Regions from separate parts of the Bacillus sp. 11B20 genome, predicted to be linked through region 1. Evidence: riboswitches for the same ligand, from Rfam matches in the RefSeq annotation. Region 1 holds a riboswitch; the other holds the start of a gene.

Region 1 (16,099 bases):
CCACATTTTCTGTTCGAGAATTGAGACATTCACCCAAGAAACAGAGCTTGAAGTGACGCTGCAAGATGTGTGTCAGTGGAATCAGCACTTTCACGCCACATTTGATGATATGATTGAGCGTTTATCAGAAGAGTATGACCGCGTGACACTCAGTCAGCTGAATGCACAAAGAGAGATGATTCAAGAACTGAGTGCCCCTGTTATTCCAGTATCAAAGGAAATCGGGATTTTGCCATTGATCGGAGAAATCGATACGTACCGGGCCAAAATCATTTTGGAATCCGTGCTAGAACAGGCTTCAAGACTGCGCCTAACGCACTTATTTATTGATATATCTGGCGTTCCCGTTGTTGATACGATGGTTGCTTATCAGCTGTTTAAAGTGGTCGATAGTGCGAAGCTATTAGGAATTGAGACGATTATATCAGGCATTCGCCCAGAGATCGCTCAAACTGTAGTGAAACTCGGCATTGATTTCTCAAAAGTAAATACAGAACACAGCCTTGCAAAAGCTTTAGAAAAAAGAGGATTTCGCATTTTTGAAGAGCAGCAGCAAGAAGCCACATCATGACGAAAAAACCTGTACTTGTAAAAGTCAGGTTTTTTTATATGCTCTTTTCTAAAAAATGATGTGATGCATCTTGAGTTGAGGGTTTTCATGCTTTATTAGTCATGAAAATCATAAAATGCTCTTTTGTCATTCAGGTTCCTCCATTCTACAATGTGATCAATGAAAGGAGTGATCCACTTGTATGGGATTGAATATTTAAGGCAAGAGCTGCTAGAAGAAGCATGCCGCATGAGAGCATCTGATGTGCACATTGTCCCGAAAGAAAAGGAAGCGTTGGTATCTTTCCGCGTAGATTCAGATTTAATCCAGCAGCGAACCATCGATAAAAAAACCGGCGAGCGGCTCATTGCTCATTTTAAATTTTTATCATCCATGGATATTGGAGAAAAACGGAGACCGCAAAATGGGTCATTAGCTGTGATGCTAAGAAGCGGCCAGGTGTTTATTCGAATGTCTACCTTACCAACTGTAAATGATGAGAGTTTAGTGATTAGAATATTGCCGCAGGATCATGCTCCGAAAATAAAACATCTGTCACTATTTCCGAAAGCTTCAGCCAGGTTATTGTCATTTTTGAAGCATTCGCATGGGCTCATTTTATTTACCGGTCCAACCAATTCGGGGAAAACAACAACCCTCTATTCACTGATCCAGTTTGCAAAAAAGAATTTCAACCGAAATATTATTACACTTGAAGATCCTGTGGAAACAAGAAATGAAGAAGTGTTACAGGTTCAAGTAAATGAAAAAGCCGGCATCACATATGCCGCAGGATTACGCGCTATTTTAAGACATGATCCAGATATGATTGTGCTAGGAGAAATAAGAGATGCTGAAACGGCCAGAACGGCGATTAGAGCAGCACTGACAGGCCATTTAGTATTGAGTACGCTCCATGCAAAAAATGCAAAAGGAGCCCTTTATCGTATGCTTGAATTTGGTGTCACGATGAATGAACTTGAGCAAACGATGGTTGCGATTGCTGCGCAGCGATTAATCGAGCTCACCTGTCCTTTTTGCGGAGAAATATGTCAGCTTTACTGTAAATTAAATCGACCGATCAGACGAACAAATGTATTTGAACTGCTGTTCGGAAAAGAGCTTGATGAGTGTATCAAGGAGGCTAAAGGAGAATTTGCTCACTCGTCATATGAAACACTGCAAAGATTAATTCGTAAAGGAGTGGCACTCGGCTATTTATCAAAAAACACTTACCATCGCTGGGTTTATGAAGAAGCGAGCCTCTAAAGTATGGTCTAAAAAGGACCAAGCTGAATGCCTATCAAAACTGGCTCAATTAATTCAGGCTGGATATACATTGATTGAGGCATTAGTGATGGTGAATATCCAGTTATCAAAACAACAGCGGCAGCAATTAAAACTAGGTATTCAGTGGCTGCACGAAGGCGAGCCTTTTTATGTGGTGCTCGAGCGACTCCATTTTCAGCGGGAAGTCATCGCCATACTATGTTTTTCTGAGAAGCATGGCAGTCTAGCCCGTGCTTTAGAACAAAGCGCCCGTTTTTTAGAGAAAAAAGTCAAGCAGTTAGACACGTTTAAACGCATGTTGCGTTACCCGCTCTTCCTCATCTTCACGGTTTTGGTCGTGCTGATACTCGTTCAGAATATGATCATTCCTCAATTTTCTGTTTTGTACTCATCGATGGATACCCGCATGTCTTGGCTGATTCAAGGAATGTTTGGAATGTTTCAATTCCTTCATGCTTTTCTGCTCATCACCAGTTGTCTGTGTATTTGTCTTACCGGCTATTATGCTTTGTTTTTTAGGAAAAAGTCGACGCTTGAGAAATTGAGGGTGATGAGTAAGCTGCCTTTTTTATATAAAGGGATGCAGCTGATGCATACATACCTTTTTTCTCTTCAGCTAAGCGGACTGCTTCAGGCTGGATTATCGATGTACGAGGGTTTGCAAGCTTTTAAACAGCAAAGCTACTTACCTTTTCTTCAAGAAATAGGTGAACAAATGATGGATGAGTTAAGAAAAGGAGAAAGCATGGCACATCAAGTAAGTGAGAGTCCTTTTTTCGAAAAACATTTTGCAGCCATCATCAAACATGGTGAAGCAAGCGGGATGCTAGCAAGAGAAATGTACACGTACAGCCAATTTCTATTAGAGAATGCAGAGCTGAAAATTGAAAAATGGATGTCTTGGCTGCAGCCGGTGATCTATGGTGTGACGGCACTTCTTATACTCATCGTATATTTATCTATTCTTTTACCAATGTATCAACTAATGGAGCAAGTGTAAGAAGGAGGACAAAGACATGAATGATAAAGGGTTTACCCTGTTAGAAATGTTAATTGTCATGCTCGTGATATCCATTCTTTTACTCATTACCATACCGAATATCACACGTCATCACCAAGCAATTCAAGCAAAGGGCTGTGAAGGGCTCAAATCAATGGTCAGCACACAAGTGATGGCGTATGAATTGGAGCATGATGGGAAGACGCCATCTTTAGCTGAGTTAGAAAAAGAAGGTTATGTTAAAAAGGGATTAACCTGTCCTAATGGAAAAGCGATTGTCATTCAAAACGGCAACGTGAAGCATGAATAAATTACTTTTACATGAGAAGGGTTTTACCCTCATAGAGCAGCTAATGATCTTACTAGTTCTATCGATTCTATTGTCGATCATAGGAATGAAAATCCCAAATTTAATAGTAAGCGCTGAAGCCAAAAGACAAGTAAACCTCATGAAACAAGATCTTCAATTGGCATCATGTACTGCATTTATCAAAAAAACACGTGTGCATGTTGAGATCCAACCGCCGCATGTATCTTATCAGGTAATAGATCAAAAGAGTAACGAAGTCATTGCTTCTTATCAGCATAAAAAGGGCAGCATCAAGACTTCTACATTCTCGCAAGGTATCTATTTTAATGAAAACGGACATCCAAGCAGCGGTGGATCTCTCATTGTCGAATTTGGCAGTCAAACGTATAAACTCACGATTTATTTAGGAAGCGGGCGAATCCATGTTCAAAAGCAATAGAGGATTTAGTACGATTGAAACGCTGTTTGCTTGTCATATCTTCCTATTTGCAGCCCTTGTGATTATGCCGGCCTATGAAAAAATCATGATGGGGAAAAAGGAAGTAAGAGCCAAACTTGATGCTTACCAAATCTTGCATGAACAGATGAATGAAGCGTTCATAGAAGGTAAAAAATCTTCTGTCAAAAAGAAGCGAGGCGACAACACATATGTATTCAATTGGAGTAAAGAGAAGGGATGTGTATCATACAAATTGCAAGAAAAGCAGACGATATGCTTTCACCAGGTTGCGGAACGGTGAACAAGGTTTTACCCTTGTCCAGGCTTTGTGGCAATTGCAGCTATTTTTGTTCCTCTCTTTTGGCTCTGTACTGATCTTTTCAACAGCTGAGAAAGCCCTTCCTTTTGAAGAGATTAACCGATTTTCACAAATGGAGTGGAAACAAACTGTCCTGCAATTAGATGAGGAATTAAGCCGTGCAACGGCAGTTCGATCGGTGCAAGGAGGTAATGCGTTAGAGTATGTATCTGATCAAGGGCGAGTGGTAACGATTGAGCCATATCAAGAGATGCTTCGAAAACGTACGGATCAAGCTGGACATCTTCCTTTATTGCACAAGGTGAAACAATTTCAGGTGAGAACGAGTCAGCATAGAGCCATTCTGAAAGTCACAGATGGATCTGGTAAGGTTCATGAAGCCGTTTTTTTCACATATAAAGGGGTGGTTCCTAAATCGTGAAAAGAGAGGAAGGGTTTATCTATCCGCATGTGCTTGCTGTGATCCTATTTTTTCTCTTGATCCTAGGAGCGATAACGATGGGCTTTCAAAAAGAGCTGAGAAGTGCAGAGCTCACGATTTCTTTTTATAAAAAACAGCATCTTTTTAGGGTGGGTGTGAGTGAAGCTGCCAGCTCAGTAAAACGCATTTGTGAAAAGCAGAAGGTCCATATTGATACTGAAGAAGGCCATGTGACACTGAAGCAGATGAAATGCGATCAACAGAAAAAACGTGTCCTCGCTTTGGTGAGAGTGAAAACAAAGGATGGCTTATCCGATGAGCGGGAGCTGATGCTGGATTGGAAGACCGGTGAAATCATGAGATGGGCAAACCCTGATTAGCCAGTGTATAAAATCATCCTCTTTCTGGTAACACTTGAAGGAAGAAGAGGTGAATTTGCTTGAAAACAAATGACTATGTAAAATATATGACGCAGGAAATCATTAAATATATGAATACACCACGAGACGAACGGAAGGAACACAAACAAGAAAAAATGGAAACAAAACCTCCGTTTTCACAGCGATTATTTGGGGTTCTGCCGTTTGGTTTCTCCATGATGCTTAAAAAACGTCAGCGACATCGACGAAAGTAAAAAGCCGCCAGCAGGCGGTTTTTTTATGCCATTTTAGTTGTATTCCTCCACAACAATCACTTTATTCACCTTATTTGAGTAAGGATTATAGGAAATGGTAACAAACACCCCAAATTCCTTTGTATGGTCTTTTAACGTAATATGATACTGTTTTACAGATTCCTTATCGCGGTGGCGGTCCCATACTTTTTGTTTAAATAAGACTTGCGTTAGCGGGTATCTTTTTTTGGCTTCTTTGACTGCTCGCGTTTCCCATTGGTCTGCGGTGGCAGTCAAACCTCTCGCAGCCACAGGTTTGACGTCTAGCATCATAGGACTCAGCAGTAAACTGAGCATGATAATGATTTTTCCATATTTCACTTAACATCACCTCACCTCTTCATATCCTGACCAAATCCTACATTTTTATGTAAGTTTTAAGAAGTACAAATGTCACACAAAAAAATATTGAATATGGCGAAAGAATGAGAAAATGGAAGAATTTTCTCGCAATGGTTCTTGTTTAAGAACAAAATGAACTAATTTGACGTTTTGGGTTTTATAGGTATTTCCTTATACTGTATATAATCGTTCTTTTTAAAGAACAACCGTTCAAGGAGTTGAAGGGATTAATGAAACAGTCGCTCTTTGTCCTTTTTTGTGCCATTTGTTTAATGTTGACATCTTTCCTCATGACACCCACGAATGCCTCTTTTAACGATGTCGAGCACAAAAATTTTGTTATGAAAACATGTGAAAACTTTGAACAGACAGATCAGCATTGTCAGCCTAAAAAATGGGATCGAAGTCAATTGGAGCTTGTCGATCAAACGATGATCGAAGGAACAGTCTGCGCACCTCAAAGGCTGAGCATGACACTAAAAAATAGTGGACAGCCTATTGCGTACTCTGAATGGAAGTGGGAATTACATAAAGTGGGAAATGGTCAGGAGCCATTACAAGATGGTCATATTCTTGAAAAGGGCTCCATAAAGTCCCTATTGTCGCAAGAAACAGCGACTGTCACGACAGATAAAGCAAAAACAAATGGAATCTATGCATTTAAAATCTTTTATCCTAAAGGATTTGGCGCATCTGATCAGCCGTACTTTTGGTCTAAACAGATGGTGCTCTCAAAGTGTCAAGAAAAGGCGTCCTAAATGGAGCTGTCTTTTAAAGTGAAAAAATGATATGCGAAGGGGAGAAGGGGTCATGAAAAAATGGATGAAGATGTCTGGGAGTATTCTTTATGTGGTGGTGTTCACGGTGATGACAGCCTCAATTATTGTCGTGTTGTCATCAAGAACAACAGGAGGAGAACCTCAGATTTTCGGTTATCAATTGAAGCAAGTATTATCAGGTTCGATGGAACCAGAATTTTCAGCTGGGTCACTGATTGTTGTAAAGCAGGTCGCCTCACCTGAGACGCTCAAAAAAGGAGATATTATTACGTTCCAAACAAAACAGGATCAGTCCTTTGTGACCCACCGAATTGTTGGGGTGAAAGGAAAGGATGCAAATAAAGCGTTTGAGACGAAGGGTGACAATAATATGTATCAGGACGGCACGCTGGTAAAAGCGGATCAGGTGACTGCGCAGTATATGGGAGTGAACATTCCTTATGCAGGAAAGCTTCTTTCGTATGCAGGGACATCAGCTGGAACTGCTTTGCTCCTTATTATACCGGGTGTCATGCTGCTTGTTTATTCAACTATTCATTTTGTGGGCGCAGCGAAACACCGTAGACACACGGCTGATGTACATATGTCAGAGGAACAAGCTTAAATCGTTTGTAACCTAATCAGGTTTCAATAAAACAAAATATTAGGGGGTTTATTATTCATGGCAATGAAGAAATCAATTCGTTTAGGTGTATTATCAGGGGCTTTAGGTCTTGCATTAATCGGCGGGGGAACATGGGCGGCGTTTAATGATTTTGAAAAGGCAAATGCGGTCTACTCGACAGGAGAGCTGGATTTATCTGCTAAAGAGAACTCCGGCGCCATCAACCTTTCGAACTTAAAACCTGGTGATCGGATCAAGAAAGAATTTCATTTTGATAATAAGGGATCACTAGCGATAAACCAAGTGCTGATGAGTCTTGATTATAGCCAGTTTACAGATGGATCTTCCGCGAAGAATGGCGGTAAGAATACAGCTGAAGAATTTCTCAGTCAGTTTCAGGTGAGTGTTCTGACGGTTGGAGCCGAAGGTGGAAATGGTTATCCGAAAAACATTATTTTAGACCATGCAAACCTGCTTGACTTGCATCAATTAACGTCAAAACAGGATCAGACCGCATTTGAAAAGCTTCGTCATGCCGTCGATGAGAAGTTTTTACATGAAAGTGGGAAAATTAATGTAGCAACTGTTGATGGAACAGTGGCTCCAGAGTATGACGGCATTCCAAAGAATCCGTTTGATTACGATAAAGTGGAAATGACCATTGAATTTATCAATGACCAGACGAAGGATAAAGCTGGTCACTATATCCAAAATAAATACCAAGGCGATGCGATTCAAATTGATCTTTCCTTCGAAGCGACTCAGTGGAATGGTTTAACGATCAATCCAAAAAAGCATACGGATGAAAAAGGCTACGTGAAAGAAAACGAAAAAGCACACAGCGAAGATAAAAAATAAAGCCAGTCTTTAGGCTGATATCAAGATCTGCATAGCAATTGGAGGAGTATGCGCTAAAACGTGCGCTTTACTCCTCTTCTTGCTTTTTTCTCCAGATTTGATAATCTAAAAATTCACGAAATTGCTTTTTCGAAACCCCTGATGTCATTGCATCTCGAACTAGTTTTTCCCATTCACTATCTAATTGACCATCGTATTCGGTTTCATCTTTTTCGTTTAAAAGTGTATGAACCGAGACGTCCAGAACAGCGGAGACTTTTTCAAGAAATTGAATGGAGGGGTTTGTTTGCAAGTTTCTTTCTATTGAGCTTAAATAAGACTTCGCTACCCCAGCCTTTTCGGCCAGTTCTGATAGTGAGTAGCCTTTTTCATTGCGGTATTGTTTAATACGCTGGCCAATCAATGTCATCACCTTCCTTTCGATATTATAGCACATTCAGAAAGGTTTGATAGAATGACTTCTTACCAGAGGGGGAGACTCAGAGGACTTTTCATTTGATTTGAGGAAATGACGGACTTCTTCAACTGTTAGTCCTGCCTTGCGAGCTTCACGTAATAATTGAACCCATTCACTGTCTAATTTGTTCGTTTTCTTTTCCATACAAATACCCTCCTAAAATACTGAATCATGTATTTCAGGCACTTAACGCATGAAATGGAAAGACATAGGTGGTAAGACCTCATAGTTTGCTTGCGTCATGTTTCCGCCCAATACAAACAGACAAACTTAGCTTTAGACTGATCGAAAATTGTAAGTCACATAAAAGGGGAGGGGACTATGGGTCAACCTCCTCTTTTTTGCTGTAAGTAAAAAAGTCCGCCATTTTCAATCGTAAGACTGATTTTTGGTTCGTATAAAGTTTTGAGTGCTTGCCTTTCTATTTCATATTCTACAGATGTGTCTGAAGTCCCTTCATAAAATTGGTTTAAAAGTTCGGAGTCTTCTTTCCATTTTTGAACGGCTCGCACTGCCCAGTCGTCCGGTTCCTCATGGGCATAACGTTCCATAAGGCTGTAGAGCCGTTTGATTCCGCTTTCTGGCTTAATCATTGTACTCATCGTAAAACAATAATCGGGAATTTGAGACGACAGCTCACGAGCTTCCAGCTTTTCTTGAAATTGTTCAATGACTTCTCCGCGTATAAGATGGAGTCCTAATGATAAAAGCTTATCCTTCTTCCGGTCTGCAAGGTAAGAAATTTTTACATTGAGACCAAGCCATGGCTCAAGTGCGATCTGATTGTTCGTGAGCGGGCTGACTCGTTCATAAAGCCGGATAAAACGGCCCTGTTGTTTGACCGCCTCAAATATTTGAAATAACCGGGGGGAGCCGAAATGGATGAATTCACCACTGACCGTATCACCCGCTTTTTTTTGATCTGTGATGAAAGTCAATTGCCGCGGTTCAGGTACACCGCCAGTTTTTTCAAGCCAGTGCCAATAAAAAGGACGGTTCATAATCAATTTATCCATTTCGATTGTCAGCTGTACGGTCATATGTCCTGCACTTTCTTCTAATATGCTGCATTGATTCGCCTTGAAAAAACGGAGAAGAAAGGTGTGAATGTCATGCTGCTCCATTGATCAACTCTCCTTTATGAGCCCTGCTGTCTCTTTTCTAAAAGTGGTGTTTGTGCTTCAGTTAAATAAGAAGCAAATTGGGTTAATTTCTTTTTCATGTCTCCATCAGATTCATGCTGGAAGAGAATTTGATGCAACTCTGTTTCGACTTCTTCAATATCAATTCTCGTTAAAATATCATCTAAATCGCCTATGACGTTTTCGAACAGCTGAATTTTTTCATATAAAAGCTTTAAAATATGCTCTTCAACTGTTCCGTTTGTTGCCATATTGTAAATGTGGACATCTCGTTCTTGGCCAAGGCGGTGGATACGTCCGATTCTCTGTTCTAAACGCATCGGGTTCCACGGGAGGTCGTAGTTAATGATTTGATTACAAAACTGAAGGTTGATCCCTTCGCCGCCAGCTTCTGTAGCAATTAACACTTGCGCCCGTTCTCTAAATAAATCTTTCATCCAATCTTTTTTACCCCGCTTAAAGCCGCCACGAAATGGCACGGAGCTAATGCCATTTTGCTGTAGAAACCATTGTAAATAAATTTGTGTTGCGCGGTATTCGGTGAAAATAATGACTTTTTCATTTAACTGTTGAATGAGTTTGACCACTTCAAGCGCCTTTGAGTTTTGCTCCACTTGATTGATTTTCTCCATGATTTGCGCTATAGCAGAAGAGCCGAGAATATGCTTTTCTTCTTCCTGCATTTTTTTAATCGTCATATAAACTGCCTCACGGCTTGAACAGCATTCTCGTTCCAAGGTCATAATGGAAAACATATGCTTTGTATAAGACGGATTCTCTTTCAGCTTGCAGATTTCATCATACAATGCTTGTTCTGTCGGAGAAAAATCAATGGAAATCGTTTTGACATGTCGTTTTGTCCACTCGATGCCTGTGTCTTGTCTTCGGTTTCGAATCATCACTTTATTGACGAGCTGTTTTAATCGGTCATGGTCTTCAAGCTGCAAGTCCTTTTTGGCAAAGATATCTTTAAATTGATGTTCATTTCCTAGGTGGCCCGGCTTCAGAAGGGAAACGAGATTAAATATTTCTCCGATCCGGTTTTGAATAGGTGTCGCTGTCAGCAGCAGACAGAACTTCTTATTCAGGTTTCTCACAAATTCATAGTTTTTCGTTTTATTGTTTTTCAGTTTGTGTGCTTCATCGATAATGACCATATCGTAGGCAATCGATAAAATCGTGTCTCGATGCGGCTGTCTTTTGGCTGTGTCAATGGAAGAAACGACAACGTCGCACTGCTCCCACACATAGCTCTTTTTTTGTTCAACAGCATCAATATAAAATTTCGTCCGCAGCTCCTGTACCCACTGAGATACAAGGGAGGCGGGGACGAGAATAAGAATCTTTTTGGCAAGTCCACGAATCATGTATTCTTTGATAATGAGTCCTGCTTCTACGGTTTTCCCTAGGCCCACTTCATCTGCTAGAATGGCTTTCCCATTCATTTCTTCTACGACTCTTCTGGCTACTTCGAGCTGGTGCTGTAAAGGTGTGAATGCAGGCAGGTGCGCAGGAGCTTGCAGTCCCTCGAATGAATCAATGGCTGTGACTTTTTGAACCTGCGTCGCTAATCGATACATATCCCAGTTCGCCCAGGGGCCGTCTGATGAAAGCCGCTGCTGAAATTCATTTGTCCATTCCTGATCAAAAATCGTTTGAATATTCAATGTGGTCGCCTGCCTTTCTAGTAGGATCTGATAAATTGTTCTGTTTTTAAACGCTTCATTTTTTAAGAGGTCTCTAAAAGACTAGATATATGAATAAAAGCGAACGATATCGAAAGGTTATTTTAAAAATGTTAATGATTTTTCTGTTGCTCTCCATCCATTTCTAATGGTAGGATGTTGATAAGTGATCTAGAAAATAAGTCACCCATTTTGATAGTATGTCCAATAAATGTGAAAAATATGAGCGGATGATGGTATGGGGAGAGACTTGGCGGTTATTTTGCACTGGCAGGCGCCGAAGGAGCAAGCTGAATGATTCAGTGAATCTCTCAGGCAAAAGTACTCTTACCGGACGCAACTCTGGAGAGTGTTTGCTGATCGTTTTAGCAAACCACCAAAGGGGAAAACGCACAATGATGTTGTGCTGTAAACTTTCAGGTGCAAGGACAGAGACTTCTTTTTGATAAAAGGGAGCGCTCTGTCCTTTTTTGCTGTGATTTTTTTCTGAAAATTCAGCTTGCATTTGCACTAAAAAAAGGGGGAAACGATTGATGTTGAAACGAACACCGCTTTTTCATGCGTATGAAACGTTTGGCGCAAAAACCATTGACTTCGGGGGCTGGGAATTACCTGTCCAATTTTCTTCCATTAAAGAAGAACATGAAGCTGTTCGAACAAAAGCAGGGCTTTTTGATGTGTCTCACATGGGTGAGGTGGACGTCAAAGGTCAAGATGCCCTTCCTTTTTTACAAAGGTTATTAACCAATGATGTGTCTAAGCTGACAGACGGTAAGGCACTATATACAGCCATGTGTTATGAAGATGGCGGAACGGTAGATGACCTGCTCGTCTACCAAAAAGAAAAGAACCACTATTTACTTGTCATCAACGCATCAAATATCGATAAAGACGTGGATTGGCTTTTGAAGCACCAAGAGAAGGATGACGTATTGATCAAAAATATATCTGATCAAACCGCCTTGCTAGCGCTTCAAGGACCTCTTGCTGCTGACATCATCAAAGAGGTGGCGGATGAAGAGGTGACATCGCTTAAACCTTTTACGTTTTTATCAAAAGCTGAGGTCGCAAATAAAGAAGTGCTCGTTTCTAGAACAGGTTACACAGGGGAAGATGGCTTTGAAATCTACTGCCAGTCAGAAGATGCGGTCCACCTTTGGTCCGCTTTATTAGAAGCGGGGCAGCCAAAAGGATTAATACCGTGCGGACTCGGTGCACGTGATACCTTGAGATTTGAAGCAAGGCTTCCGCTTTATGGCCAGGAGCTGACAAAGGATATTTCTCCATTAGAAGGCGGAATTGGTTTTGCTGTCAAAACGGATAAAGAAGCTGATTTTATCGGAAAAGCAGCACTTAAAAAACAAAAAGAAGAGGGACTGAAGCGAAAGCTTGTCGGCATTGAAATGATTGAAAAAGGGATTCCGCGTACAGATTATCCAGTCTTTTCAGGAGAAAAGCAGGTTGGGTTTGTCACAACGGGCACTCAATCCCCAACATTAAAGAAAAATGTCGGGCTTGCTTTGATCGAAACCTCAGAAGCGGAGCTTGGGGCAGAGGTGGAAGTACAGGTTCGCAAAAAGCGTCTAAAAGCCAAAATCGTCACAACACCATTTTATAAAAGAACCAAATAACGAGGGGGAATAGAGGATGAAGCACAGATATTTGCCGCAAACAGAGCAAGATCAGAAAGAAATGCTGGATGTCATCGGCGTTCAGTCGATTGATGAGCTTTTTTCAGATATCCCAGAGAAGGTGAGATTCAAAGGAGCATACAACATCAAAGAAGCCGCATCTGAAACAGCGCTTGTCAGGGAATTATCCCGGCTAGCTGCAAAGAATAAGGATACAGTTTCCTATGCATCGTTTCTTGGTGCTGGTGTATATGATCATTACCAGCCTGTCATTGTCGATCATGTTATCTCACGCTCTGAATTTTATACAGCGTATACACCTTATCAGCCGGAGATTTCACAAGGTGAATTGCAAGCGATCTTTGAATTTCAAACAATGATTGCTGAGCTGACTGGTATGGATCTAGCCAATTCCTCAATGTATGATGGCGGGACGGCACTAGCAGAAGCGGCAATGCTTGCTGCGGGACACACAAAGAAGAAAAAAGTGGTGGTTTCTGAAACGGTTCACCCTGAATCAAGAGCGGTGCTGAAAACATACGCCAAAGGACAAAACATTGAAGTTGTTGAAGTGCCTGCGAAAAAAGGGCAGACAGATTTAGCTGCACTGGAAAAGGCCGTCTGCGATGATACAGCAGCAGTTCTCGTGCAATATCCAAACTTTTTTGGTGTCGTCGAGCCGTTAAAAGACATTGAACCCATTGCACATAAAGGAAAAAGCCTGTTCATTGTCTCTAGCAATCCCCTCGCACTCGGGCTATTGACGCCGCCTGGTAAACTTGGGGCAGACATTGTCGTTGGTGATGCGCAGCCGTTCGGTATCCCGGCGGCATTTGGCGGACCTCACTGCGGATATTTTGCTGTGACGAAAAAGTTGATGAGAAAAGTGCCAGGTCGTTTAGTCGGGCAGACAGAAGATGAAAATGGTGTTCGTGGATTTGTCCTGACTCTTCAAGCGCGTGAGCAGCACATTCGAAGAGATAAAGCGACGTCAAATATTTGCTCGAACCAAGCATTAAATGCGCTAGCTGCTTCTGTTGCCATGACGGCACTAGGGAAAACAGGCATAAAAGACATCGCCTATCAAAACGTGCAAAAAGCCCATTATGCCAAGACGCAGGCAGAAAAATATGGACTGCAGGCGGATGTAGAAGGGGCTCATTTTAATGAATTTGTGATCAAGTTACAGGAGCCTGTGAAAGAAGCCAATAAACGATTGCTTGAAAAAGGAATCATCGGCGGCTACGACTTAGGGCTAGACTACCCAGAGCTTGAGCAGCACATGCTTGTAGCCGTGACAGAGCTGAGAACAAAAGAAGAAATTGATACGTTTATCAAGGAATTGGGGGATCGCCATGAATAAACAAGATCAGCCGCTTATTTTTGAATTATCTAAAGAAGGAAGAATTGGGTACAGCCTGCCTGATTTAGATGTACCTGAACAGGAGATCCCGTCTTTATTTGATAAGACGTACATCCGTGATGAGGATGCTGAGCTCCCTGAAGTATCTGAGCTTGATATTATGCGTCATTATACAGCATTATCAAGACGCAATCATGGGGTCGATTCTGGATTTTATCCTCTTGGCTCTTGTACGATGAAATATAATCCAAAGATTAATGAAAAGGTTGCACGCCTTGCAGGTTTCTCGCAGGTCCATCCACTACAGGAGGCAGACACTGTACAAGGTGCATTGGAATTACTATACGATCTAGGTGAACATCTTGAAGAAATTACGGGGATGGACGCTGTGACATTACAGCCTGCGGCAGGAGCACATGGCGAGTGGACGGGACTCATGATGATCCGTGCGTACCATGAAGCAAGAGGAGATCATCAGCGTACAAAAGTCATTGTGCCTGATTCTGCTCATGGAACGAACCCGGCATCTGCGACAGTCGCTGGATTTGAAACCATTACTGTCGCATCTGATGAAAACGGGCTTGTTGATTTAGGAGATTTACGCCGCGTTGTTAATGAAGAAACAGCTGCTTTAATGCTTACAAACCCGAATACACTTGGCCTCTTTGAAGAAAACATTTTAGAAATGGCTGAAATCGTTCATGGAGCTGGCGGTAAACTTTATTATGACGGAGCCAACTTGAATGCGGTTTTAAGTAGAGCAAGACCAGGAGATATGGGATTTGATGTTGTCCACTTAAATCTTCATAAAACCTTTACAGGCCCACACGGAGGCGGAGGTCCTGGTTCAGGTCCAGTTGGCGTTAAAAAAGATTTAATTCCGTATTTGCCAAAGCCGGTGCTTGTAAAGAAGGAAGGTCGTTTTTACTTTGAATATGACCGTCCGGAATCAATCGGGCGCGTGAAGCCATTCTATGGCAACTTTGGCATTAACGTCAGAGCCTATGCGTACATCCGCTCTATGGGGCCAGACGGCTTAAAGGCTGTAACCGATAATGCCGTGTTAAATGCGAACTATATGATGCGCCGCTTAAGCGCTCATTATGATTTGCCGTTTGATCGTCACTGTAAGCATGAATTTGTCCTTTCAGGTAAACGTCAGAAAAAATTAGGTGTGCGGACACTGGATATTGCCAAACGATTACTTGATTTCGGCTACCATCCGCCAACGATCTACTTCCCGCTCAATGTAGAGGAATGTATCATGATTGAACCGACCGAAACAGAATCAAAAGAAACACTTGATGCATTCATCGAAGCAATGATTCAAATTGCGAAAGAAGCAGAAGAGAATCCTGAAGTGGTGCAGGAAGCGCCGCATACAACCGTCGTGAAACGTATGGACGAAACAAAGGCCGCTCGGAATCCCGTTCTCGTTTTTGAAAGAAAATAAAGAAAAAAGACTCAGGGGGAATCATGCTCCCAGAGTCTTTTTTGTTAGTTCTTCGTTTTAATGCGGCCGCCCCATTTTTTAAAGCCGCCTTTTAAATTATAAATCTCACGGCAGCCATTTTTACGTAAAGTTTGGGCTGCTTTTCCACTTCTGAAATTATTTTGACAATAGAGATAAACAGGCTTGTCAGGACGTATTTCATTTTTGCGCTGCTTTAGTTGGGAAAGAGGGATATTTCTTGCCCCTAAAATATGTCCGCCTTCAAACTCATTTGGCTCTCTCACATCAATGAGCTGGGCTTTGCGGTAACCTTTAATAAATTCTGCTTCCGTCAGCGTTTTCATAATGCGCTGCTGATAAATGTAGCTGCCGATGGAATAAAGAACAAAAAGTCCACAAAGTGAGAGGACGATATAGTTGAACATTGACAATACAACTCGACTCCTTCTTGAGCATCAGCACAGTAGCCTGTCTGATGGTACGTTTTAGACAAATACTATTATAGTAAAGCATAAGAAACTTGTCATCATAAATGGTAAGAATTATTTTCAATTCCGTTCCTATTTGATAGACTGATGAAGAGAGAAAACCGGTGGTCACCACCATCATCTAACATTGACTACGTAAAAGAGAAGGGATTTTATATGCAAAAAGAGAAATGGTGTTTCATTGATTCAGGAAACCAAGACCCTGCCTTTAACATGGCAATGGACGAAGCCTTGCTTTATTGGCATAGTGAGAAGCTCATTCCGCCTGTTATCCGCTTTTATGGATGGGATCCGG
Region 2 (16,099 bases), on a different contig from region 1:
GGTTGAAAATGAACGATGAACAGAAATGAGACATCAGTTAAGGAGTGGCAGCTAACCACTCCTTTTTTCGATCGATGGTGTCATACGCTTGATCGGTGAATTCCCCTCAAATTTAAGCAATTCACTATCTTTACCTTTCTCATTCGTATAAAATAAGAGCAGTGAAAAATTGAAGAAATGCTTGATACATGAAGGGCGTGTAAGCTGTGAGCTGCATGACATGATGAGATGTATGAACGTGAAGGCTGCAAAGCTGTTCTTCCTCACATATGAGATCTTGTAAGCGTAACCATTATTTGTCACTTCATTGCGATGGTGTTGAGGGGTGTGTCAGGATGAGGAATCCGTATGTGAGAACGGCTTCTAGTCTGTATATTAATTACTTTTTATTAGGTATGGTCAATATTATTTTGGCTTCAAATATGCCATTTTTAATCAAACAATTAGATACCAATAGTGCGGGAATTAGTTATATGATTTCGGCGCTTGGCATTGGCAGGGTGCTCACGTATGGTTTATCAGGCGTACTGTCAGATCGTTTTGGGCGAAAGCCGGTCATTTTGGTTTCTGGTGTGCTGATGGCGGTGTTCCTCATCGGAATCCCATTGTCACCGAATTATCAAATCGCATTTGCGTTTGCGATTTTGGCAGGGGTCGCGAATTCGGCAATGGATGCAGGAACGTATCCTGCGTTAATGGAGGCTTTTCCGCAAAACTCGGGATCTGCGAATGTGATGGTGAAGGCCTTTATCTCCATTGGGGCAACCATTTTGCCACTGGCGATTTACTTTTTAGCAGAGCATGATTTGTTTTATGGAATTTCATTTTTTGTTCCTGCTCTGATCTATCTTGTGAATGTCTTGATGCTGTGGACCTTGCCATTTCCGAATCATCGCAAGGTGGAGCAAGTCCAGGTAACGGAGCATGATGGACTTCCGCGCTTCTCGACAGAGCCTACATTTTGGAGGGAAGGGATCGCACTCATTTTAATCAGCTTTACATCAAATGGGCTGTATGCGCTGCCGCAAATTTGGCTTCCTACTTACGGTGAGGCTATCTTGGGGATGGCATCGGGCAGTGCTGTGAAACTGCTCAGTTACTATAGTATGGGCGGGCTGCTGTCTGTTGTGATGCTCGCGTTTCTTTTGCGCCGTTTTGTCCGTCCGGTCACTGTACTGCTGATCTATCCAATCATTACACTTGTTTCTATTTGTGTACTTTTGGTCGTGAAATCGCCAGTCATAGGAACCGTCAATGCTTTTGTATTAGGATTTTCAACAGCAGGAGTTTTTCAGCTGACGTTAACTGTGATGGCTGAATTCTTCTGGAAAAACAAAGGGACGATGACAGGGATTATCTCCACAGCAGGCGGCGTGTCGGCTATCGTCATCCCGGTCGTAACAGGTTTAATTCAGAGTCACGCGTCCATTTTACAAATCTTTATGTTCGATGCAGTGGTGGCTGTTGCGGCCATTATCGGCGCACTGTATATCCTGTATCGCTACCGTCAAGTTATGGTACATGATTAAAAAAAAAGACGACCTCCGCTTAGGAAGTCGTCTTTCTTTTGTATTAGAAACGGTCATTTTCAAAAAGGATTTGTTTTACTTGATCAACTGGCATATCTTCGCCAGTAAAGAGTTTGTAAGCAAGTGCACCTTGCCATAGCATCATTCCAAGACCGTTAATCGTTTTGGCGCCAGCTTCCTGTGCTTGTGCAAGAAGCTTTGTTTTTTGCGGGTTGTATACGACGTCTGTCACGATCAAATCTTCACGAAGTACATCAAGTGTATCATCGATAATGCTGAGCTGGTCTAGTGGTTTCATGCCAAGGCTTGTCCCGTTTGCCAGGATCGCACTTTCTGCTACTTCACGGCGGAACGCGTCTTTGTCTTCAAGTGGGAAAATGTTTGCTTTGACACCGAAAGATTTCATTTCGTTGTTGATGTAATTTACATTTTCTTCTGCTTGAACGAAGTATTGGTCATTACGAGCAAAAATACTAATTTCACGAATGCCGGACTGTGCAAGCTGAATCGCAATCGGAGTTGCCGCGCCGCCAGAGCCAACAAGTGTGACTTTTTTGCCGGCTAATTCAACGCCATGCTCAATCAAGTTTCTCACATATCCAAGACCATCTGTGTTGTAGCCGATGAGCTTACCATCTTTGTTTACTACAGTGTTACTTGCACGTGTATATCTTGCAGAATCATCTAGTTCGTCTAAGTAATCTAGTACTTTCATTTTGTTCGGCATAGAGACGTTAAATCCAGCTGCACCCATTGCTTTCATACCGTTTACGGCTGCTTCTAGTTCATCATTCCCTACTTCAAATGCGAGGTAGGCATAGTTGATACCTGTTAGTGTATAGCCAAGGTTATGCATACGTGGTGAAAGGCTGTGTCCGATTGGTGTAGCAAGAAGACCGACTAATTTTGTTTTTCCATCAATATTTCGTTCATGTATGTTTGTCATGATTGACATCTCCTTTAGTTATCTAAATAATTTTTTCATGCGTCCAAGAACAAAGACCGCTAGTAATACGCTAATAACCGCAATGATCATATCGAAGAATAACGTCATTTTAATATCGTACGTGCTGACCAACCCACTTGTAATGAGCGGCACGAGAATAAACGCTGAGCTTGCCGCAATGTTGACATAGGATGAAGCCGTTGCTTTGTTTGTCGGGAACAATTTCATCATGATACTCATCGCAAGCTGGAAGATCCCTGCTGTAAATAGACCTAAGAAGAAGGTGCTGACAATGACAATGCTGTACGTTTCGATTTGGAAAAGTGAAAGCATTGCAAGGAACGCCCCAATTGGATAAATGATTGCCACCATAATTGGTGAAATGAATTTATCTAAGACGATCGAAAGCAAGAGAACAGATACGAGTGCACCAATACTAAAATAAGATAGAAGCTGTGTGGCTTGTCCTGTGCCAAGTCCGATTAATTTTAACCCGAGCTGCGGAAGCCATGTCTGCCATACGACAAACAATGCAGTCGACGTGAATCCCATAAGAACAACGGCTAAGCCTTCACCAAGCATTTTTGGTTCTTCCTTCAGCTGGTCCTGTACTGGAAGAGCATCTTGTGAAGAAACTTGCTTATGGTTCGGGAATGGCATAAAGAGTAAGTAAATTCCTACAAGTAAATAAAGAAGCCCTAGTCCAAAGAACGCCCAGCCCCAGAAGATGTCATGTGCCACTAGGTACGCCAAGATAAATGGAAGAACAGTCGCCCCAATGGATACAGACGCTTTTACTAAAACAGAAGCCGAACTTGCTTTTTTCGGAAATGACTCTGTCAAAGCAGGGTAGGTTCCTGAATCAAGCAGTGAGTTGGCAATACCTGCTGAAATCGCAAAGATAAATGCCAGTGTATAACTCGTTGTCGTTGGAATACCGATTAAGAATAATAAGTAAAGAAAATTTCCTGTAATAATGACAGGCTTACGTCCCCAGCTATCGGCTAACCGACCTGAGAAAAAGAGAGCAATGAGTTTACCAATTCCGATCGCCGATACAAGCAAGCTGATTTTCGGAATATCTACATGGTAGCGCTCAGATAAGCTGTCCATGTTGGAAGCTACAATAATATTGATCATGCCAAGCATGAAGTAGTTTAAATACATGCCAAGTGACGATTTAATATAAGGATTTTTCATGTTCCCACTCCTATATTTGAAACCCCTTTAAGGTCAAATTCTTTGTATACCCTTTGTTATTGTTTCCTTCAAAATGAATAATATGAAGCCCATCACAACACCCCTTATGTGATTGATGAAAAAATAATGAATATTCATCTGTTCTTCAATCAAGTACATCGTTCTACTAAAATTTAAAAAATAATAACAGCCTTGATTAGGAAGTGAAACTTCATGATTTGATCAGAATCATAAAAAATCACTTTTAACTGTTTTTTGATAGAAATAACGATAGGACGAAATAGGTATAACGATATACTAAAAGAAGCAACGAGATAAATATACTCCTGCATTTTAAATGTGTCAAGTTTATGACTTTGTGATTTAAAAAAAGAAAATTGAAACAAAGAAATAGTTGACTTGATCAATAAAAAAAGGAGAATTGCTGTCCACAATTCTCCTTTCCATATCAGGTAGAGGTTTCTCTAATATGAAGTTGAGGCTTTAAAATCAATCTCTGCAGCTCTTCATCCTGATCGTTCATTTTATGATATAAAAGGTTCGCTGCTTTTGCCCCGATGGATCGGGGGAATGAAGAAACAGTGGTGAGCGGCGGATGGTACATCTCCGCTTCAGGAACATTATCGAATCCAACCACATCAATATCTTCACCTGGCTGGATGCCCCGTGCTGACAGTGCTTGCATGACTCCAAATGCAACTAAGTCACTAAAACAAAAAATAGCGGTAGGAGGCTCGGGTTGATCCATCACTTGAGCGAGTGCTTCTTTCCCGCCTTCACGAGTAGGTACGATATCAATAATAAGGGAATCATCAATCGTCAGGTTTTCATCGTCATGAGCTCTTTTGAAACCTTTCATCCGCTCAATCCAAGTCGATGAGGTCTTGATGCCGCCTAAGAAGGCGATACGTCGATGCCCCTTCTGAAGAAGATGATGAATGGCCATCCAAGTGCCTTGTTCATAATCAACACCGACATAATCACATTGCACATCTGATAACTCACGATTTGCAAGTACTTTTGGGGTGCGAATTTGATTTAATTGTTTGACGGTTCGAGCAGAGCTTTTCGAAGCTGGGTTTAAAATAATTCCGCCCACTCGGTGCTCTACCATGGTGGAAATGAGCCGCTCCTGTTTGTCGACACTGTCAAAGGTTGTACCAAGTAAAACGGTATAGCCTAGTGATTCAAGCGTGGTTTGCACGCCGATTAAAAATTCCGAAATAAAGGTGTTAGAAATATCTGTGACAATCACACCAACGATATTTGAGCTTTTTGACCGCATGTTGGCAGCAACGCGGTCATATACGTATCCTAAGTCTTCCATGGATTGCAGTACTTTGTTTCGAGTGGCTTCAGAGATTCTAGGATTGTTTCGAACAACGAGTGATGCCGTTGAAGTCGAGACACCGGCATGCTTGGCGACTTCCTGTAATGTGACACGCTGTTTGTTCATTTTTTTCATTTATCTTCACCAACTTCAATGGATTGCCTAACTTTGTTCATGATCAAGAGGGATTTCTCCATCAGACGAGCCGAACATCTTTTGGTTTATTATACATGAATTAGGGGGGATTGATGAAGTGAAGACATATGGGTATCACCGTAAATCATAAAAGATTACCATTGACAGCATTCTGATTGAGGCGTAAAATATAAAATTATTCAGAAATAGCAACATTTTAATTAAATAACGAAGGCTATGATTGCTGTGGGTCACACTATAGCAGGAGCAGCTTCTGGAGAGACCGCATGTATGTGCGGCGCCGAAGGGTTCACAATCTCAGGCAAAAGGACAGAAGAGTACGAAATATTGTATTTGTGATGCATGGATGATGCCGTGTATTACTTTTCTCTATTTTGCTATTCTTTTATGACCGTGAGATTGGAGCGCATCCAATCTCTTTTTTTATGGACTTTTTAAAGAGTTCATTATTTCAGTATAAGATCGTGTCGTAGGAGGGTGTTAGCATTGGCACAACAAGAATTAAAACGAGATTTATCAAACCGTCATGTGCAATTGATTGCCATTGGCGGAACCATTGGAACAGGGCTGTTTTTAGGCTCTGGAAAAGCCATTCAATTGGCAGGTCCATCAATCATTTTTGCTTATTTAATTGTCGGAATGGCCATCTTTTTTGTCATGAGGGCACTTGGAGAATTGCTTTTATCGAAGGCGGGCTATCAGTCATTAACCGATATTGCAGAGGACTATCTCGGCCCGTGGGCATCTTTTGTGACAGGGTGGACATATTGGTTTTGCTGGATTATGACAGCGATGGCGGATGTCATTGCGGTCGGAGTGTATGTGCAGTATTGGTTTGATATCCCGCAATGGATTCCTGCCATCATTTGTTTGTTGATTTTACTAGGATTGAATCTATTAACGGTGAAGCTTTTCGGAGAAATGGAATTTTGGTTTGCACTCATTAAAGTGATTACGATTCTATTACTGATCGGTGTTGGAATTGTTCTTTTAATCATTGGTTTTCAAACCGATGCCGGACCGGTGACAGTAACGAATTTATGGTCTCATGGCGGGTTATTCCCGAATGGTGTCACAGGCTTCTTGCTGTCATTCCAGATGGTGATTTTTGCGTATGTGGGAGTTGAACTGGTTGGCGTATCCGCAGCAGAAACAGCTAATCCGCAAAAAAACATTCCCTCTGCGATTAATAAGATTCCATTAAGAATTCTATTTTTCTATGTGGGTGCGATCTTTGTTTTACTATGTATCAACCCATGGTCTGAGCTCAGTGCATCAGAAAGTCCTTTTGTGAAAACCTTTGGGCTCATTGGGATACCAGTAGCAGCGGGGCTTATCAATTTTGTTGTGTTGACGTCTGCGGCATCAGCTTGTAATAGCGGCATGTTCTCGACAAGCCGTATTCTGTATAATCTCAGTCATCAAAAGCAGGGGCCAGCTTCCTTTGGACGTTTGAACAAGCACGCTGTCCCGAGTAATGCGCTATTTGTTTCAACGATTGTAGTATCGGTCGGTGCACTTTTAAGCAAGCTGATTCCCGAACAAGCCTTTGGGATTGTTACCACGATCAGTGCCATTTGTTTCATTTGGGTATGGAGTATTATTTTAATTTGTCATTTGAAATATAAAAAAACACGGCCTGAACTGCATGCAGCATCTACCTTTAAAGCACCGTTCACACCTTTTGTGAATATTTGCGTTCTTGCGCTCTTTGCAGCCATTCTCGTGATCATGCTCTTCGCAGATGCAACACGTCCTGCGTTGCTATTGACACCGGTATGGTTTGGTTTCTTATTTTTGATTTATGCACGAAAGAAACGCCGTGCATCGTAACGGACGGAAAAAGCACAGCCTTTTGACAGAGCTGTGCTTTTTATCATTTAACGATTTCTAATCTTCAACACATAATTTGCATTCAAAATGATCAAAACAATCCCAATGACCACGATCGAGAACAGTTGAGAGTGATTGGCTCCAAGCGAATACACAATCAAAATAAACATGGCACTAGTCAATAGAATATTCATCATTTGATACGTGTGAAACAGTCCGCCAAGCATGACATGCTTTTCCCCTTCGTCTGAAATGGCGAGCAGCTTTTTACTATAGTCTTTGTCGGACGGATTTGGTAGATTGCGATTAGGATAGACAAGTTTGAGGACGGATATCGCTGCATAAGAACTAATAATGGTGACGATAAATAAAGCAGCATTGACCAGAATCAACCAGAGTGGCTGCTCGGTGACGATGGTTATACCGATGGCAATAATGGACAAAATCGTACTCACCGTATTGGCTAATGTCGAATCAGTAAAGGTCCGATATTGCTTAGCCTCCAGTTCATCTTCCTCATCTCCAGAGACCGAAAGAGACACTCTTTTTTTCATACGTGAAATCCCTGAAAAACAATAAATAATCAATAAAATTGTCACTCCACTGATGACAAGAGTCGCTTCAAATGCAATATCAATAAGTGTCATCTCAAATTCGGCTGCCAGCAGACAGTAAGCACCGAGAAAGCCAAGGAGAGCACCTAAGAGCATTTTGTATACAGTTTTCATGATAGTTCATCCTCCTCGAATAGAAAAATACGTTCAATGGGTTCCTGAAAAATTCGTGAAAGCTTAACAGCGAGCAAGAGAGACGGCATTAATTCATCACGTTCCATTAAGCTGATGGTTTGACGAGAGACCTTTGCACGTTTCGCAAGCTCAGTTTGGTTTAAACCATCACGCGCACGAAGCTCTTTTAACCGATTTTTCATTCTGTCACCTCAAGTTTTAATTGAAATCTTTCCTTGATTGTAAAGCATTATATTCAATTTGACAAGTAAAGTTGTCAAATTGATAAAAATAATTGTCAGAAAGATCATCTTTATTGAAAAGGTGAACCATGATACGCTAAAGGAAAGAGAAACAGAAAACAGGTGATGGCCGTGTTCATTGATCAATTAAAAAATGACTTACATCAATCACAACCGTTGTTCATTGGAGAAGAGACAGCGTTCAAAGCAGCAGTCCTGATCCCTTTAGTACAAGTAAATGGAGAATGGCATATATTATTTGAGGTACGATCGCTCACCATGAGAAAACAGCCGGGTGATATTAGTTTTCCTGGGGGCAAGCTCGACGGCAGCGAAACAGCACAGGAGGCTGCACTGCGAGAAACACATGAAGAGTTGGGCATTCCGCCAGAATCGGTCGAAATCGTTGGGCAGCTCAGTCCTTATATCGCTTCTCCATCCTTTGTCGTATACCCATATGTCGGTATCATTGATGAGCAAAAAGTGAAACACTCCTATAATCAAGAAGAAGTAGAAGAGACCTTTACCGTGCCTCTATCATGGCTCAGCCAATATGAGCCGTACCTACATCATGTATCCGTTCAGCCAACACCAGGAGAGGACTTCCCTTATGAAAAAATCATGAATGGTGAAAAATACAGCTGGGGGAGCCGTTCGATTGAGGAATGGTTTTATGATTACGAAAACTACACCATATGGGGATTAACAGCCCGCATATTAAAGCATTTTGTGACCGTTGCAAAAAGAAATTCCTAGAGAATCGCTCTCTAGGAATTTGTTGTATTCAGCCGTTCCTGCGCTGTTTGTTTTCCTTTACCAATTGGAATAGGCGCTCTCGCTTGGCTCAATCCGTAGGAAGGCATGTTCACGTAGACGGATTCATACGAGCCGGCTTGAATTTGGTATGTTTCATGATAAATGCCGACCGCATCATTATTTCGTGCCATTTGGTTAAATCTTTTCCAAGCAGCCAAATGCTTCTCCATCTTGGCATAGGCAAGGAGGTCATCTGTTGATTTCCAATATTGAATCATCGCTGTCGTGCGTAATCCAAAGTAATTCTCTGTTCCAAGAAACCCTAGCTCCTCTTGATGGGTATACAGCTCCTTGATCATGCCAGGCATCGCCATGAACACAGGCATCCATTGATGAATGGCCCAGCGTTTGTTGATCCTCATTCCGATAATGAACACCACAATCGAATCAGAATTGTCCGTTGTAAATCTGCCAGCACGTATGTCTTTTTTCATTCATTTACCCTTCCTTCTTCATCGAATGGAATGTCTCCACGCACCAATCAATTCCAGCTTGAGCCACTCTTTTCCCATAATCTAAAGTAAACAGCCAATACTTCGCATCCGCTTCATCTGGGTACAGCTCTTGAATGTTTTGTTCAATCGCAACATATGTCTCATAACGAATACGGAGCTGCCTCTCATAATCCTGTAAAAGCGCTAGTTTTTTCTCAAACGAAAGATATTGACCGAAGAATAATTTTAATAACACCTCATTCCGCTCTGTTGGTAACTGATCGAGCGGCTGCGCCAGCCATTCTCTTAACGTGTCCAGTCCTTTTTCAGTCAAATGATATTCCCGCTTGTCTGAGCGACCAGAGCTAGCAGCAGGTGAAACCTCCGCAAGGCCTTCCTCGACTATTAGCTTTAAAGCTGGATAAATTTGTCCATAACTGATTTTCCAAAAATGATGCAAGCTCCTATCAATTAATTGCTTCACTTCGTACCCTGACTTACAATCTGTCGTTAAAATACCTAAAATCGCATACGTCGTATCATTGTATTTTTTCATATCAGCACACCTATCTAAAAGATATATCATTTAGATATATAATATATGATGGGGAGTGGCAGATACAAGGGGTTGTTGAAAAATAAATTCGATAAAGGAGGTGACTCACTCATATATTGATAGAAAAAATGAAATTCTGTCGGTGGAGGTATGTATGAATAGATCGAAAATCTGGATCGTGGCAATTCTAGCGGTACTAATCATGGGTGCTGTCAGCTGGATAGCATATCAAGCAAATGCAAAAAAGAGTGTATTGAATCAATCTTACGCCTTTGCATATAAGACCAAGAATCATGTGAACTGGTTCAAAGTAACGGAGAAAAAAGGGAAAGTAACAGGTCATCTGAATGAAACCATTTTGGAGGAAAACCCAAAAAGGCATTTTGATCCTAATCTATTTATCAACAAATATAAATTAACCGGCAAAACGATTGAAAACGGTTACGAATTTCAAGTGAAGCAAGGGAAAAAGACGGTCACATATGAAGTTCACCTTGCTGAAAAAGATCTTTCTGTGAGAAAACAAGGTGAAAAACAAAGCATCACATACAAAGCAGTTGATCAAACAAAACTACGTGCTGTTCAAAAGGACATTCATGACCTATATGAAGAACTGATGGAGGACACTGAAAATAGATTTCATGATTATGTAAGAAACTTCATTAAGAAAGTAACAGGCGCTTATGGTTATCTGTATACGGCGGAGGATGGTTCATACCAGCTATTTCTAAAAGTAAAACGAATGTATATGCAGTCTGAATGGGCAGGTTCTTTTCTGATGAGAACGGTCCCAGGAGATGGTGGAGCACCTTATAAAGAAACGAAACATACAGCCGGGGGTGTTTCAGATGGGATAATGTTTGATTTGAGTACTTATCCTGCAATTGAAAAGGGTTTTATTTTAGGGGAAACTGACCGAGACGCAACATCAATTAGATTTCCCTTTAAAATGGCAGGCGGTACAATAGAATTTAAAGCTGTCACGAAAGAGGAATATCAAGAGCAAACGGAAGCATTTAAAAAGCAGGCTGAAGAAAAGAAAAAATAGATCGTATTGGACCAGGTGAATAAGGGTTAATAACATATCTGAATTCTCCATGAAAAAAAGGATATTATTTGCATAGATGTAAGATATAATTACTAAAATAATTATCTAAATTTTCTAGTATCTACTTTTAAGTGAATAAGAATTTAGTTGAATATATGGTAAAATATTGTTGATGTTGATTTCTCAAATTAAATATTAGAGGAGGTACGTATGAGCAAATTGAAAATCTGGGTCGTGTCTATCCTAGCCGTACTCATCTTGGGTGGAGGCGGCTGGACAGCATATCAAGCAATCGCACAAAAAAATTCATTGAATCATTCCTATGCATTTGCGTATAAAACTAAGGATAGACTGAACTGGTTCGAGATATCTGAGAATAAAGGCAAAGTAACAGGTCATTTGAATGAAAGCTATATAGAAGAAATTTGGTGGGACCCTCAATTATATAAAAAACAATATGTCATAACCGGCCATTCAAAAGAAAATGGGTATGAATTTCAAATGAAAAAAGGAAAAGAAACGATCATATACGAAGTTCATTTTTCGGGGAAAAACCTTTCTGTGAAAAAACAAGGCGAGAAGCAAAGCACGATTTATAAAGCAATCAATCAAAAAAAGCTAGGAACGTATCAAAAAAAGATTCAAAATCGACATCAAAATCTAGTTGATTCATCAGAAACTAGATATTATGAAAATATGAGACACTTCAGGGATAAAGTGGCGAAAGTATATGGTTTTCTATATACGGCAGAGGATAAACAACTATTTTTACAAGTGGAAAGCATGCATGTTGAGAATGGATGGGACGGCTCCTTTTTAATAACAACTGTTACTGAAGAAGGTTGTAAGCCCTATAAAGAAATGAAAATAGAGGTCGGGGGCTTTACTGATGGGGCAGGATTTTTCGAAATGAGCTATGATCCTATAATTGAAGATGGTGTCATTATAGGTTCGACTGATCGAGATGCAAAATCAGTAAAGCTGCCAATTAAAAAGACAGACGGTACAGTAGAGTTAAAAGCTTTCACGAGGAAGGAATATAAAAAACTCCCTAAACCATATATCATGACAGGCGATTCAATAGAGTTAAAAGCTGTCACGAAAAAGGAGTATGAAAAACAAGCGAAAGCATTTAAAAAGAGGGCAGAAGAAAAGAAAAAATAGATGAATTTAAACCAGATGAGTGAATCAACTTATCTGGTTTTTTGTGGAGAAAAATATTGTTGATTGATGATAGAAGGAACAAAAGAGTAGAAGGTTTCCTATAAGTGAATAGAGAAAAGTATTTTAGGTATATAGACCCTAATAATTTTTAGAAAAATAAATGTTGACGCTTTCATATAATGCGTATATACTAAAAACAAATCCAATATGAATAAATTAGACATGTGACTGGTCATGCAGGCAGGATCTAAAAACGATGAATTTTTCTTTTATTTGTCGTTTTAGGTCCTTTTTTTGTTGCCAAAATATAGGTCTCGTGTATGAGAAAAGGGGGAGAAAAAATGAATTACACACAAGTTGCCAAAGACGTTTTACAGCATGTAGGTGGCAAAGAAAACATTGCGCACCTTGAGCATTGTTCAACAAGACTTCGCTTCACACTCATTGATCAGAAAAAAGCAGATGTACCAGCACTGGAAAAAACACCGGGTGTCATAGCTGTCAGAATGACAGGACAATGCCAAGTAGTCATTGGGAATGACGTCATTGAAGTGTATCAAAAGGTAACAAATTTAATAGGCAGCAGCTCATCAAGCCAAGACGTGCCATCCAATCAGCCAAAAGAAAAAAGAAAAGCAGGCACAGTTCTGTTAGATTTCATTGTCGGTGTCTTTCAGCCGCTTGTACCAGCTATCGCAGGCGGAGGAATTTTAAAATCATTTCTTCTCCTTTTCTCTTTATTAGGCTGGATGGATGCAAAGGGACAAACCTATCAAATACTGAACATGGTAGGTGACGCACCACTTTACTTTCTGCCTTTACTAGTTGCTGTAACGACGGCGAATAAACTAAAAGTAAACCCACTGGTCGCACTATCAGCAGTCGGTGCGCTTCTTCTGCCGAACATGACGGCGATGCTTACAGAAGGTGCACAATTACTGTCATTCGATGTGAAAAATATAGCTTATGCGTATCAAGTGTTTCCGGCAATCCTTTCTGTATTGCTTTACGCGCAAATGGAAAAATTCTTTACACGGTTTTCACCAAAACCAATTCGGATTTTCTTCGTTCCGATGATGTCATTGGTCATTACTGTACCAGTTACGCTACTTCTGTTAGGACCGATTGGTTTTACAGCGGGGCAAGGTTTTTCATCTATTATTCTTTCGATGTTTAATACGGTAGGCTGGGTAGCTGTCGCCATTTTAGCAGCGGTCCTCCCATTCATGGTGGCATCAGGCATGCATAAAGCAATGGTTCCTTATGCAGTCACAACGATGGGAACCCTTGGGAAAGAAGCACTTTATTTGCCGGCATCACTTGCGCATAATATTGCGGAAAGTGGAGCGTGTTTCGCTGTGGCACTTCGAACAAAAGACAAGGTACTTAGATCAACAGCCATTTCGGCAGGGATATCAGCCTTTTTTGGCATCACAGAGCCAGCGTTGTATGGTGTGACACTGCAAAATAAGCGAGTTCTAGGAAGTGTCATGATTGGTTCGTTTGTTGGCGGAATTTTCATTGGATTAGTTGGTATACAAGCCTTTGTGCTTGTTGGCCCTGGTTTAGCAAGCATGTCGATGTTTATATCAGATGAGCTACCGCGAAATCTGATGTTTGCTATCATTGGAGCGGTCATTTCGTTTATTGTCGCCTTTATCGCTGCTTTTGTATTAGGTAAAGATCGAACAGTAGAAGAAAAGACAAAGGACCAAGCTGGGTTTGCTGAAAAAATTGGAGCAGGCGAAACATTCAAGAGCCCTGTGATTGGCCAAATGATCTCTCTATCTGAAGTGAAAGATGATATTTTCTCTTCAAAGGTCATGGGAGAAGGAATTGCCATTGTACCTTCAAAAGGAGCACTTTATGCACCTGTAGATGGAGAGGTAACCTTGCTGTTCGAAACAAACCATGCACTTGGTATGAAAACGGACCATGGAGTTGAAGTATTATTCCACATCGGCATTGACACCGTTCAGTTGGAAGGGCAGTATTTCCATCCAAAAGTACAGGCTGGAGATCGTGTTCAAGCGGGTGATTTATTGATTGAATTTGATCTAGAAAAAATCATGGAAGCAGGATATGATCCAGTAACACTTGCTGTAGTCACAAATACAGATCAATATGATATTAAGGTACAGCCATTACAAGAGGTCAATCGTCAAGATACATTGATGGTTGTTACACAATTAGGAGGCTAATCATATGACAAAAATCAAAGGTTTTCCAAAAGGATTTTTATGGGGCGGCGCCATTGCTGCTAACCAGGCAGAAGGCGCCTGGAATATAGATGGAAAGGGGCCGTCTGTTGCAGATATTGCAATGTACCGTTCCAACTTGAGTGTAGAAGATTATGAAGGCCATCTTGCAGTTACCACTGAAAATATAGATCGTGCGATGAAAGATCCAGACGATAAAAAATACCCAAAACGCAGAGGTGTCGATTTCTATCATCACTATAAAGAGGATTTGGCTCTCTTTGCTGAAATGGGATTTCAAACACTTCGAATTTCTATTGCATGGAGTCGTATCTTCCCTACTGGAGAAGAAGCGGAACCGAATGAAAAAGGGCTGCAATTTTACGATCGTGTATTTGCAGAAATGAAAAAACACAACATAGAACCGATCGTGACTCTCTCTCATTATGAAATGCCTTTAGCCCTTAGTGTGAAATATAACGGCTGGGTTGAAAGAAAAGTAATTGACCTCTTTGTGAAATTCGCCAATGTTTGTTTCGAACGTTATAAAGATGATGTGAAATATTGGCTTACCTTTAATGAAATTGATAGTATTCACCGCCACTCTTTCATTACAGCGGGAATTATTCCTGATCGCTGCCCAGAAGGAAAAGTAGAAGAGACGGTGTACCAAGCACTTCATCATCAATTTGTCGCATCTGCTCTCGTAACAGCAGATTGCCATCGTATCATCCCAGGCAGTCAGGTAGGATGTATGCTGACAAAATTGACAACGTATCCGCATACGTGCCACCCGAATGATGTAGAACAAGCTTTGAAACAAAACTTAGAAAACTATTTCTATGCAGATGTTCAGGTGTTTGGCGAGTATCCGCCACTGATCAAGCGTATGCTTGAGAGAAAAGATATTCATATTCATATGGAAGCAGATGATCTTACCATTTTAAAAGAAAACACAGTAGATTTTATCTCATTTAGCTACTATATGTCTTTAACGGAATCAGCCCAAGAAGGATTAGAAGAGACAGAAGGGAATACCATTCGTGGAGTCAAAAACCCTTATCTTCCTTCAACTGATTGGGGCTGGCAAATTGATCCGGTTGGTCTGAAAATTTCTTTGATCGAATTGTATGATCGCTATCAAAAACCTCTTATCATTGTCGAGAACGGCATGGGTGCAAAGGATGTAGTTGAAAGTGATGGCTCAATCCATGACGACTATCGTATTAACTATTTCAAAGAGCATTTCCGTCAGATGAGAGAAGCTATTGAAGAAGGCGTCGATCTCTTTGGATATACGAGCTGGGGCTCGATTGATATTATTAGTGCAGGTACATCACAAATGTCAAAACGTTACGGCTTCATTCACGTAGATCAAGATGATGACGGGAACGGGACATTAAAACGATCTCGAAAAGACTCATTTTATTGGTACCAAAAAGTCATTGAGACAAATGGTGAATCGCTTGATTGAACACCACAATCATGAAAACAGGTGATGACGATGTTTAAAATCAAAAAAGTTTTAAACTCGAGCGTGGTCCTGGCTGAAGATCAGAACCAACAGGAGATGGTTTTGTTCGGCCGAGGAATTGGCTATGGCCAGAAACCAGGTCAAATGATAGAAGAGAAAAAAGCGGACCAAGTCTTTATGTCAGTCGATAACATGAGAGCAAAAGAATTTCTTCAATTGTTAGATTCAATGGCTCAGGAGTTTATCGATTTAACTCAGCAAATCGTCCAATATGCAGAAAAACGTTTAAACTCAACTTTAAATTCAGGTGTTTATTTTACCTTAATGGATCATTTGAATTTTGCAGTGGAACGTCATAAAAAGAATATTAATATTACGAATCGTGTGTATTGGGAAATCAAAAATTACTATACAGAAGAATTTGAAGTAGGGAACTACGCACTTG

What was found. A riboswitch is a leader RNA that binds a small molecule or an ion and turns the genes downstream of it on or off. The one in region 1 is predicted to bind glycine.
Region 2: linked by a shared signal. The riboswitch ahead of ACN6NB_RS18915 (amino acid permease) and the one ahead of gcvT (glycine cleavage system aminomethyltransferase GcvT) in region 1 are both predicted to bind glycine.

The regions. Positions count from the first base shown of each region.
Region 1 covers NZ_JBLZWZ010000008.1:351,651-367,749, reverse strand. Annotated here, with positions in the region: gene ACN6NB_RS11190 (STAS domain-containing protein) at 1-571, shown strand, start outside; gene comGA (competence type IV pilus ATPase ComGA) at 749-1,819, shown strand; gene comGB (competence type IV pilus assembly protein ComGB) at 1,800-2,840, shown strand; gene comGC (competence type IV pilus major pilin ComGC) at 2,857-3,150, shown strand; gene comGD (competence type IV pilus minor pilin ComGD) at 3,143-3,589, shown strand; gene comGE (competence type IV pilus minor pilin ComGE) at 3,573-3,890, shown strand; gene comGF (competence type IV pilus minor pilin ComGF) at 3,799-4,329, shown strand; gene ACN6NB_RS11155 (competence type IV pilus minor pilin ComGG) at 4,326-4,709, shown strand; gene ACN6NB_RS11150 (YqzE family protein) at 4,769-4,963, shown strand; gene ACN6NB_RS11145 (DUF3889 domain-containing protein) at 4,997-5,275, opposite strand; gene tapA (amyloid fiber anchoring/assembly protein TapA) at 5,575-6,102, shown strand; gene sipW (signal peptidase I SipW) at 6,155-6,727, shown strand; gene tasA (biofilm matrix protein TasA) at 6,785-7,585, shown strand; gene sinR (transcriptional regulator SinR) at 7,653-7,988, opposite strand; gene ACN6NB_RS11120 (anti-repressor SinI family protein) at 8,022-8,186, opposite strand; gene ACN6NB_RS11115 (YqhG family protein) at 8,369-9,166, opposite strand; gene ACN6NB_RS11110 (DEAD/DEAH box helicase) at 9,181-10,851, opposite strand; glycine riboswitch at 11,100-11,206, shown strand; glycine riboswitch at 11,210-11,303, shown strand; gene gcvT (glycine cleavage system aminomethyltransferase GcvT) at 11,403-12,500, shown strand; gene gcvPA (aminomethyl-transferring glycine dehydrogenase subunit GcvPA) at 12,517-13,863, shown strand; gene gcvPB (aminomethyl-transferring glycine dehydrogenase subunit GcvPB) at 13,856-15,316, shown strand; gene ACN6NB_RS11090 (rhodanese-like domain-containing protein) at 15,361-15,741, opposite strand; gene ACN6NB_RS11085 (lipoate--protein ligase family protein) at 15,961-16,099, shown strand, end outside.
Region 2 covers NZ_JBLZWZ010000009.1:907,665-923,763, reverse strand. Annotated here, with positions in the region: gene ACN6NB_RS18940 (glycoside hydrolase family 1 protein) at 1-29, shown strand, start outside; gene ACN6NB_RS18935 (MFS transporter) at 336-1,529, shown strand; gene ACN6NB_RS18930 (shikimate dehydrogenase) at 1,573-2,475, opposite strand; gene ACN6NB_RS18925 (MFS transporter) at 2,494-3,675, opposite strand; gene ACN6NB_RS18920 (LacI family DNA-binding transcriptional regulator) at 4,124-5,140, opposite strand; glycine riboswitch at 5,405-5,484, shown strand; gene ACN6NB_RS18915 (amino acid permease) at 5,648-6,994, shown strand; gene ACN6NB_RS18910 (DUF3169 family protein) at 7,042-7,722, opposite strand; gene ACN6NB_RS18905 (helix-turn-helix transcriptional regulator) at 7,719-7,925, opposite strand; gene ACN6NB_RS18900 (NUDIX hydrolase) at 8,097-8,720, shown strand; gene ACN6NB_RS18895 (DUF4188 domain-containing protein) at 8,732-9,214, opposite strand; gene ACN6NB_RS18890 (PadR family transcriptional regulator) at 9,219-9,770, opposite strand; gene ACN6NB_RS18885 (hypothetical protein) at 9,925-10,818, shown strand; gene ACN6NB_RS18880 (hypothetical protein) at 11,029-11,982, shown strand; gene ACN6NB_RS18875 (beta-glucoside-specific PTS transporter subunit IIABC) at 12,324-14,183, shown strand; gene ACN6NB_RS18870 (glycoside hydrolase family 1 protein) at 14,188-15,654, shown strand; gene ACN6NB_RS18865 (PRD domain-containing protein) at 15,685-16,099, shown strand, end outside.